DNA from 2 places in the Sporolactobacillus caesalpiniae genome. Region 2 is predicted to be linked to the other one. Evidence: riboswitches for the same ligand, from Rfam matches in the RefSeq annotation. Region 2 holds a riboswitch; the other holds the start of a gene.
What was found. A riboswitch is a leader RNA that binds a small molecule or an ion and turns the genes downstream of it on or off. The one in region 2 is predicted to bind FMN.
Positions count from the first base shown of each region.

Region 1: it holds a riboswitch for FMN, as region 2 does, so the genes downstream of both, ABWW58_RS05205 (ECF transporter S component) here and ribD (bifunctional diaminohydroxyphosphoribosylaminopyrimidine deaminase/5-amino-6-(5-phosphoribosylamino)uracil reductase RibD) in region 2, are expected to answer to the same signal.

Region 1 covers NZ_JBEVCB010000002.1:370,304-375,302, reverse strand. Annotated here, with positions in the region: gene ABWW58_RS05215 (acyl-CoA thioesterase) at 1-263, shown strand, start outside; gene ABWW58_RS05210 (YjcZ family sporulation protein) at 362-457, shown strand; gene ABWW58_RS05205 (ECF transporter S component) at 543-1,145, opposite strand; FMN riboswitch at 1,355-1,482, opposite strand; gene ABWW58_RS05200 (1,4-dihydroxy-2-naphthoate polyprenyltransferase) at 1,565-2,479, opposite strand; gene ABWW58_RS05195 (YdbC family protein) at 2,759-3,034, opposite strand; gene ABWW58_RS05190 (NUDIX hydrolase) at 3,309-3,803, shown strand; gene ABWW58_RS05185 (hypothetical protein) at 3,800-3,976, opposite strand; gene mscL (large-conductance mechanosensitive channel protein MscL) at 4,228-4,692, opposite strand; gene ABWW58_RS05175 (superoxide dismutase family protein) at 4,845-4,999, shown strand, end outside.
Region 2 covers NZ_JBEVCB010000004.1:367,329-372,327, reverse strand. Annotated here, with positions in the region: gene adhE (bifunctional acetaldehyde-CoA/alcohol dehydrogenase) at 1-2,112, shown strand, start outside; FMN riboswitch at 2,412-2,549, shown strand; gene ribD (bifunctional diaminohydroxyphosphoribosylaminopyrimidine deaminase/5-amino-6-(5-phosphoribosylamino)uracil reductase RibD) at 2,689-3,747, shown strand; gene ABWW58_RS10215 (riboflavin synthase) at 3,748-4,374, shown strand; gene ribA (GTP cyclohydrolase II) at 4,367-4,999, shown strand, end outside.

The DNA.
Region 1 (4,999 bases), on a different contig from region 2:
ACACATCTATGGAGGTATTCGTCAAGATCATCGATGAAAATTTAAGAACAGGAGCGCGTCAATTGTGTACGACTTGTTTTCTAACGTTCGTCGCGATCGGTGATAACGGCAGGCCTGTGCCGGTACCGAAAGTGAGTCCTGAGAGTGAGGAAGAACAGCTTTTATTTGGAAGTGCAGAAAAGCGTTATTTGAGCCGTAGAGCACGAAGACAGGAAACAAAAAAATTCACGAAAAACCTGACGCTGAAGAAGCCATGGGAATAATCGCCCAGTGTCCACACCAAAATGAGTCGTTTGCATAAAATGAAGTGTTGGGTAAGGACACATGCTCAATAAATAACGAATGAGAGGCGAGTGGCGATATGGGTGCTCCAAGCGGCGGATACAGCGGCAGCTTTGCTTTAATCGTTGTTCTGTTTATTTTGTTGATCATTGTGGGTACAGCTTACGTATATTAAGGCTGAGTCGCACACTACGGACTATTGAAAAAAACACCCGCGGATATTGCTTCCGCGGGTGTTTTAATCGTGATCGTATTTGAATTCAGGCAGCAACACGTTTCTGGATAAACTTTTTCAAACGCGCGCTCACCGGAATCATAATCAAAGTAAGTACAACGCCTTTAAGCAAGTTAAAGGGCATGACTCCATAAACGATCAAAGTGAGTAGACTGTGAATACTTCGGTTCGCCGCTTGTGCCATCCCAACGGTCGCATCAATGCTAAAACCAAGGAAAAGTGCGTATCCTGGAAAAATTAAGTAATAGTTAAGAACAGACATGATTACGGTCATAATTAATGTGGCGGACAACATACCGAATAACAGTGAGCGAGCGGTTGATTTACGGCGATAGAAAGCCCACGTAACCAAAATGAAAATTGAACCGGCCGCAAAGTTTGCGAATTCGCCAACAGGAACAACAGTAAGTGAACCGGTAAGCAGTACATGCAGAATATTTTTAATTGCCTCAATGGCAATTCCGGCTCCGGGCCCGAGGATAAGTGCGCCGATCAAAGCAGGCAGGTCACTAAAATCCATTGTTAAAAATACAGGAAACAGCGGAATTGGAAAAGCGATTAACATTATTAAAAATCCAAGCGTGGAGAGCAGTGAAATAAGTACCAATTTCCTTAATGAAGTGTTCATACAATTACCCCCGTAAATATAGTATTGGGGATCATGCGCAGCGTTTCTGACTCTAGTCTGGACCATTTGGAAAATCCGGACATCTCTTCAGGATTTTAATGGTTAATCCGAATTAAAAGAGCCCAAAGGAAGGTTCCTTTGGGCTCAAGAAAATCGGCGCTCTGAAAGCGCAACGAAAAGTATGCGCGGAATACAAAAAACGCTGTCACATCATCCTTCTTTCATCCAGACTCTACTGTCGGTCCCGGTTTCTCACCGGATCTGCCTTGCGGCTTGCGGACTCTGGCTTATAGCCAATACCGCCGGTCGGGAATTTCACCCTGCCCTGAAGGAACATCATATTTAATTTACATACTCAGTATACAGCAATTCAAACTGCGCAACAACATTTTCTTTTTCGATGGCGTATGTTTCGATGGTTAGATAAAATAATCGAGAACGATCCCGAGAGAAAGGAGAATACCGAATAAAGTCTGCATCTGTGCCGTGGCTTTCATCGCAGGCATCATCTGAATTGCCTTTGTTTTCTTGCGAAATAATTTCGTCGCTTGAATTGCCTTTGGAAGACTAGCGAATACGATGATCAGCCATGCGGACTCCACACTAAGAATCATCAAGCCGATAACCCAGATATAGGAAAAAGTGAATAGACCGGCAAGTACGGTAATTGCCCTAGGACGTCCAAGCAAGATGGGCAAGGTGCGTCTGCCCTTTTTCTTGTCACCCGAGAGATCGCGGATATTATTAGCCATATTGATACCGCCAACAAGAATGCCAATTGGTATGGAAATCAGGATACAGTTCAATGTCAGCGTTCCGGTCTGGATAAAGAATGAGATCCAGATGATGAACACACCCATGAACAAACCGGAAACTAATTCACCAAAAGGTGTATAGGCGATCGGAAGTGGGCCGCCGGAGTAGAGATAGCCGGTGAGAATACAAATGGAACCTGCGAGCGCGATCCACCAACTGCTGTTCGCGCAGATGAACACACCAATAAGCATAGCGACAAGACAGAGTATAAGTGCAAGTCGAAGGATTGTTTTCGGATGGAAGCCATCTCTAACAATGCTTCCACCGATCCCAACGGATTGCGCATTATCGAGGCCACGTTTGAAATCGAAATACTCATTGAATAAATTAGTTGCGATCTGAATCAGCATCGATGCGGCCATCATTGCAAGAAATAACGCCAGATCCGGATTTCTTATCGGCAGAACGAGTGCAGTTCCAAGCGCGACCGGGACAAATGATGCGGATAATGTGTGTGGTCGAAGCATGACCCACCATTTTTTGAAACCAGTATTTTTTTCGGGTGCTAATTCCCCCATAACGATCGCTCCCACTACAAATTATGCTGTGATTCTAAACTCAATTCAAAGTTTCATAGATTTGAAGAAAAAATTATAATTGTCACCAATTCGACACTATTTTCTTTTTCAGTTTATGGAATATAGCGGTATGTGTCAACATGATGCACTTGGTAAATGGTTCAAATTATGAAATTAATAATGAGTTAACGGCAAATATGAATTTGAGCGGTAGGGGATTGTGAAAAACAATCTGTTGAATTGAATGGATGTTTAAGAAGTTAACGTACGCGTAATGATTTACGACTGAGAGGAAGGACTTGGATCTTGGACGTTAGCAGAGGGAGAAAGACGGACGTTCAGTAAGCTTTTTAGTGTGTCGCACTCAACACCGGTTAACGTGACGCCGCGACCCATCTTTTTCTTATCGGGTGCCCAGCTCCGAATATCATATTTCGCTTCTCGGGCATTCCAACTGACGAGGTTCAACTCTTTTGTCCAACCGCTGTTTTCCGTTGCGATGACACCAAAATGCTCGACAATGTTGAAGGTCACTTCTGAATTTGAATCTGTCATACACCAATCACCTCTTTAATTTTTTGAACGAATGTTCTGATAATATTATAAACACAAACAAATGTTCCGTCAATATGTGATTCTATTTTTTTTACGGGTAAGAAAGAAAAAAATCTGTGGAGACGAATGTACGTACAGCTAAGTCTTTGCTAATGGCTTGGCGAGGACAAATTTTCTAACAAGAAAAATTTGGTACATCACTAAATCGCAACTTTGTTATAATGATTGCGTGGAACGGCTTTTCCAAAAGCTTTGAAAGGAGAGGGGAAATAAAATGCTTAAATACACATTGGCTTTCTTAAAATATGGAGAAAAAGTCTTGATGATCAATCGTCAGAAATCACCTTGGCAAGGCGCGTGGAACGGTGTCGGCGGGAAGTTGGAAGCGGAGGAGTCACCTGAAGCTTGCGTCATTCGCGAGGTCTGGGAAGAGACAGGCATTAAGTTAAACGCCCCGGTATTTCGCGGCACGGTCACCTGGCATTCGGATGCGGAACCCGCCCAAGGCATGTACGTATATACAGCGGATATCACGGCTGACGCGCTCGTGGATTTGCCGCGTTCGACACGTGAAGGAATACTTGCTCTGAAGGATATTGCATGGATTCTCTCTGAAGATAATTTTGGGACGGTACCCAGCATTCGCTTTTTCATGAGACCAATGCTTAAAGACGTGAAGGAGGATCCTGTGGATTATCATTGTACGTTTGACGGTGATCGTATCATTCATACTGAAATTCGTCCGCTGACTGAAATGCTCATGATTTAGGGGAGCAGGAACCAAATCAGCAGCATCAGGCAACCGAAAAGGCCAATGTAGTAGAGAATCCAATAATCCGCCCCCATCATGACGGTAAGCAGCGGCGCGAGCAGGGAATAGATACCTGCCAATAGGAGCATAGTGCTTAACGCCATAAAAAAGAGATGCTGTTTTTTAAACATACACGCCATTTTTAGAGGAATGATTTTTTTGCGCAAAAAAAATAAAACCAATCCGCAAACAATTAATACTATTCCTAGTATCATTAATTGATTCATAAATCGACATCAACCTTTGCTTCAGTTTCACTTATTAGCATTAATTTTATTATACATAAAGAATAAAAAGAATGGCGGCTGAATCTACATTTTATTCTAAATCAGTCAAAAAGTTAACCCCCGGAGAAGTATTTTTCCAGGGGTTTTATTGAACATTAATGTGAAGCCTGTTCCTGTTCAGCATCATCAGGAAGATCAGACGTGCAGTGCGCGCATTTTGTCGCCTTAATCGGAATTGACGACAAGCAGTAGGGACATGTTTTTGTTGCGGCCGGCTTAGCTTTTTTTAGCGATGTTTTATTCAGTACTTTAATGGCCATGAAAATAACAAAGGAAACGATAAGAAAATTAATCACATTATTAATGAAAAGTCCATAATTGATCGTCGGAGCGCCTGCTTTTTGCGCGGCGTTAAGACTGCCGTATGCGTGTCCGGATAAATTAATATAGAGACTGCTGAAATCTACTTTACCGAGAAGTAAGCCGATCGGCGGCATGATAATGTCTTTAACAAGCGAACTGACAATCTGTCCGAAAGCGGCACCGATGATTACCGCAACGGCGAGATCAATCACATTTCCCCGTGCTAGAAATTTTTTGAATTCGTTTAGTGTTTTCATACATGCCCTCCTGTATTTATTTTTTCTATACTTTCCAATCCGTGTAAACAAAAGCATAGCATTATCGACATTTTTTTTAAAGAAACTTTGTCTGTCCCTTTTGAGTAAAAAAGAATGAATCGGAGCATCCTACGTTTAGGAGGTTGATTCGGGTGAAGTATCGAAAATTCGTTTATCTGCTTTGCGCAATTGTCGCGCTGGCTATGATCGCCTATGAGCACCACCCTGAAATGAAAGCAAACGCTAAAGACAGCCAAAATGGGAAGCTGATTGTTTCTTTGATTAACGCGAAAAATGAAGAAATGGG
Region 2 (4,999 bases):
CTTAACAATACAACAGCTCTAATTCGCAATACCAAAATCGCTTCTATATTAGCAACCGGAGGCCCGGGGATGGTTAATGCGGCGTTGCAATCAGGTAATCCGTCCATGGGTGTCGGTGCCGGTAACGGGGCAATATTTGTTGACCACACAGCGCATCTTGACCGGGCAGTCGAAGATTTGCTGCTGTCGAAACGATTTGACAACGGAATGATCTGCGCTACTGAAAACTCAGTGGTTGTTGAAGCACCAATCTATGATCAATGGATGAACAGAATGCTGGAAAAAGGCGCATACCTTGTTCCTCAGAAAGATTATCAAAAAATAGCTGATTTCGTTTTCAATGACAACCATGGTGTAAACGGACCGGTTGCCGGCAGACCTGCTCGATGGATTGCGGAACAGGCAGGTGTCATTCTTCCGGAGGGCAAGGATGTTATGTTGTTTGAGCTTGACCCGAAGAACATTGGCGAAAAACTCTCCTCTGAGAAGCTTTCTCCGCTGCTGTCTGTTTATAAAGCTAAGGATCGTGATCAAGGTGTTAAAATTATTGCAGCTCTTTTGGATTACCAAGGAGCAGGACACAATGCAGCGATTCAAATCGGCTCACAGGCAGATCCGTTTATCAATGAGTACGGCGAAAAGACTAAGGCCGCTCGAATTCTAGTAAATCAACCGGATTCAATCGGAGGAATTGGCGATATTTACACAGATGCACTGCGTGCAAGCTTGACTTTAGGAACAGGATCATGGGGGAAAAATTCATTGTCACATAACTTATCAACTGAAGACTTATTGAATATCAAAACCGTCGCAAAACGTCGTAATCGTCCGCAATGGGTTCGCTTACCGGAAAAAATATATTATGAAAAAAATGCTATTTCTTATCTCCAGGACATTGAAAAAGTTTCACGGGCATTTATTGTTGCGGATCCGGGAATGGTTAAATTTGGTTTCGTTGACAAGGTTTATGAACAGTTGGAAATTCGAGATAATGTGGTAAAAACGTCGATCTATGGAACCGTTCGACCTGATCCAACACTGGGGCAGACGATCGAAATCGCGAAACAAATGAGCGAGTTCCAACCGGATACAGTCATTGCGATCGGCGGTGGATCTGCGCTGGATGCGTCTAAAATTGCCCGCTTCATCTATGAGTACTCACTGGAACAAGAACCCGGATTCTTAGACAGCTATGAAAAAGTCAGTGAGCTGTTCACGCGTCTGCAGCAGAAATTCATTGATATCCGTAAACGAATCGTTAAATTCCATCATCAAACGCAGACCCAGTTGGTTGCCATCCCGACAACATCCGGAACAGGGTCTGAGGTAACGCCGTATGCGGTAATCACAGACGATAACACACATGTTAAATACCCATTGACCGATTATGAACTGACACCGCAAATTGCCATTGTCGATCCGGAATTTGTCATGACCGTTCCGAAAAGAACCGTTGCTTTGTCCGGACTGGATACACTGTCTCACGCTTTGGAAGCTTATGTTTCAGTTATGGCATCTGAATTTACACGTCCGTGGTCATTGCAGGCAATTAAACTTGTCTTTGAGAACCTGGAAGAATCGTATAAGTATGATCCTAAAAACCCGACGCTCTCGGGCGAGCAGGCACGCGAAAAAATGCATTATGCTGCTACTTTGGGTGGTATGGCGTTTGCCAATGCCTTCCTTGGCATCAATCACTCGATTGCACATAAAACCGGTGGGGAATTTGGATTACCGCATGGTTTGGCCATTTCAATCGCAATGCAGCATGTCATTCGTTTCAATGGTGTCTCCGGCAGAGTAAAACGGACGCCGTTCCCTCGTTACGAAGTATATCGTGGTCAAAAAGACTATGCCGACATTGCACGTTCATTGGGCATGCAAGGAACGAGCGATGCAGAGCTGGTTGAAGCATTTTGCGATAAGATAGCGACTTTAATGAAAGCTCTGGATGTTGTGCCTAAACTGTCGGCCAATGGTGTGACGCAGCAACAATTTGACGATGCACTTGATAAATTGGTTGACTTGATTTATAACGACCAGTGCACACCGGCCAATCCGCGTCAGCCGGGATTGGATGAACTAAGACAATTGCTGATTGATCAGTTTTAATGAATATGTTTATTAGCATTAAGTAGATCTGGAGCATAAGCCCGATTCTACAGGGGTTGAACAAATCTGTTTCGGATTTATTGCGTGGAACAAGTGAAGAAATTGACCTCCTAAGGTGAATGAACAAAATTCACTTTAGGAGGTTTTTTTCGGATAAAATAGTTACCGGAATATCTATTGCCGAAGCCATTGAAACTCAAGATCATGCACGAGCATCCGCCATCCGTAATGCACATTTGAAAAAGCTAAAGAGTAGACAGATCAAATGTAATGATTTAGTATTACTTAGTAAAGTTGAATATATTCTTCGGGGCAGGGTGTAATTCCCGACCGACGGTAATAAGCAAGTAAGCTTAAAGTCCGTGACCCGCAATTTTGCGGTGGATCTAGTGAGAGTCTAGAGCCGACAGTTAAAGTCTGGATGGGAGAAGAATTTAGTATTATTGCAATTCTAACTAGGATTGTATCTTTTTTGCTATGGTCTAGTTAGATAATAATAAAACTAAGTTTAGTTTGTGTTGCCCCGTAGATGACTACGGGGCTTTTTGCATCTTTAAAAGAAAGGGGGACGTGCAATTGGATGAACGGTTCATGAAAAAAGCAATTGAGCTGGCTAAAAAAGGTGGTCGAAACACGTATAGAAATCCACGAGTAGGTGCCGTTATTGTGAAAAATAATCGCATTATTGCAACCGGCTATCATGCGAAATTTGGTGATAAACATGCCGAAAGAATGGCCATTGATCATTGCGCTCACCCCGAAGAACTGCGCGATTCAACTTTATATGTCACTTTGGAACCCTGTGCACATTACGGAAAACAACCCCCATGTGTACAAGCGATCATCGACAGCGGGATTAAGCGCGTGGTCATTGGCCAACGCGATCCTAATCCGATTGTTGCTCATAAAGGCGCAGCGATTTTAAAAGCCCATCAGATTGACGTGAAAATCAATTGTCTCACTGATGAAGCTGAATCACTAAATAAGCACTATAACTATTTTTATCGGCATAAGAAACCGTATATTGTGTTGAAACAAGCCCTTAGTTTAGATGGAAAAATAGCAGCTAAACCAGGTGAACGAACGGCGATTACCGGTAAACGGGCGAATCAATTTGTGCATGAAGAACGACGTGACTATCAAGCGATACTAGTTGGAAGTGGTACGATTTTAGCAGACAATCCCATCTTATTACCTAGTGAAAACAATGATTATCCACCCATTCGAATAATCTTAGACAGAAGCGGGAAGACATTGCATTTTGAAGCATTTAAAGTATTTGAACATCCGGAGCCGATTTGGATTTTTACGCAACGTGCATTACAAGAAGAGGTACCTGATAATGTGAGAATTATCCAAACGGATGATTTCTCAATACCAAAGATTGTGGATGATATTGGCCAGCAAGGGGTGCAATCCATCTATGTTGAAGGCGGCGCGCAGATTCATCATGAATTTCTGCAAGCGCATTGTTATGAAGAAGTGATTACTTATCTCGCGCCTAAATTAATTGGCGGTATCGGTTTATCAGCGTTTTCTGGCAACGGAATGATCGATCGTGAAACTAATTTGACCTTCAAAAGTATCGAACGTATTGGTGAGGATTTACGAATTGTCAGTGAGAAGGTGAAGTAAGTGTTTACAGGGTTAATTCAAACGGTCGGGAAAATAAAACGAATGAATAAGCAGCAACATCACATCAAGTTGACGGTATCTGTAGAAGATACGGAGCGATTAAACGGTTTCAAAATTGGCGACAGCATGGCAATTAACGGTGTTTGCTTGACGGCAACGACTGTTGCGAAGGACAGCTTTTCAGTTGATGTTATGCCGGCAACTTTTCAGAAAACCACTTTTTCGCGAATGAAAGAAGGCACTTTCGTTAATTTAGAGCGAGCCATGTCTCCAGATGATCGATTTGAAGGGCACATCGTCTCTGGGCATGTTGATCGAACCACTCGATTAATTCAAAAAATGAAGTACGAAAACTCACTTAAATTAACCTTTTATTACCCACCAGAACTACAAGGTGAAATTATTCCACAAGGTTCAATTGCGATCAATGGTACGAGTTTGACGGTTGATGATGTAAAACCGGGAACCTTTACCATATCTTTGATCCCTCATTCTTTAGAAAATACGAATTTTGACCGCTTAGTAAAAGGCGATTACGTCAATTTGGAGACCGATATGGTCGGTAAATATGTGAAGTCACTATTGAGAACGACAATTCATTTAAACGAGGAAGGGTATCATGCGTGAAGAAAAGATCATACATGCGGTTGAAGCGTTAAAAGCAGGTAAGTTAATCATTGTTGCTGATGATGACACTAGAGAAGCTGAAGGCGATTTAATCGGGTTATCGCGTAAAGTGACCCCCGAAGCAGTTAATTTTATGACCAAAAACGCTCGAGGATTACTCTGCGCGCCCGTAACAAAGCGGATTGCACAGCGGTTAGCACTGCATGCGATGACTGCTGAAAATTCCGATGCCTTTGGAACAGCTTTTACAATTAGTGTTGATCATAAAGATACGACTACAGGCATTTCAGCATTTGACCGAGCGAAAACGATAAAGGCGCTCGCTGATCCGACTAGTGAGCCAAGCGACTTTTTACGGCCGGGACATATTTTTCCACTTGTTGCTGAAAATGCGGGCGTTTTGAAAAGAAGAGGCCACACGGAAGCAGCGGTTGATTTAGCAAGACTGGCTCATGAAGAGTCCGCTTATATTTGTGAAATTCTAAAAGAAGATGGAAAAATGGCTAGAACGGCCGACTTAAAAGAGCTGGCTCGGAAATGGCAACTCGATTTTATAACTATTGCCGAGTTAAGTGACTATTTAACGCATCAAAATAAGTCTGCCGATGTCACAGTCAAATTACCT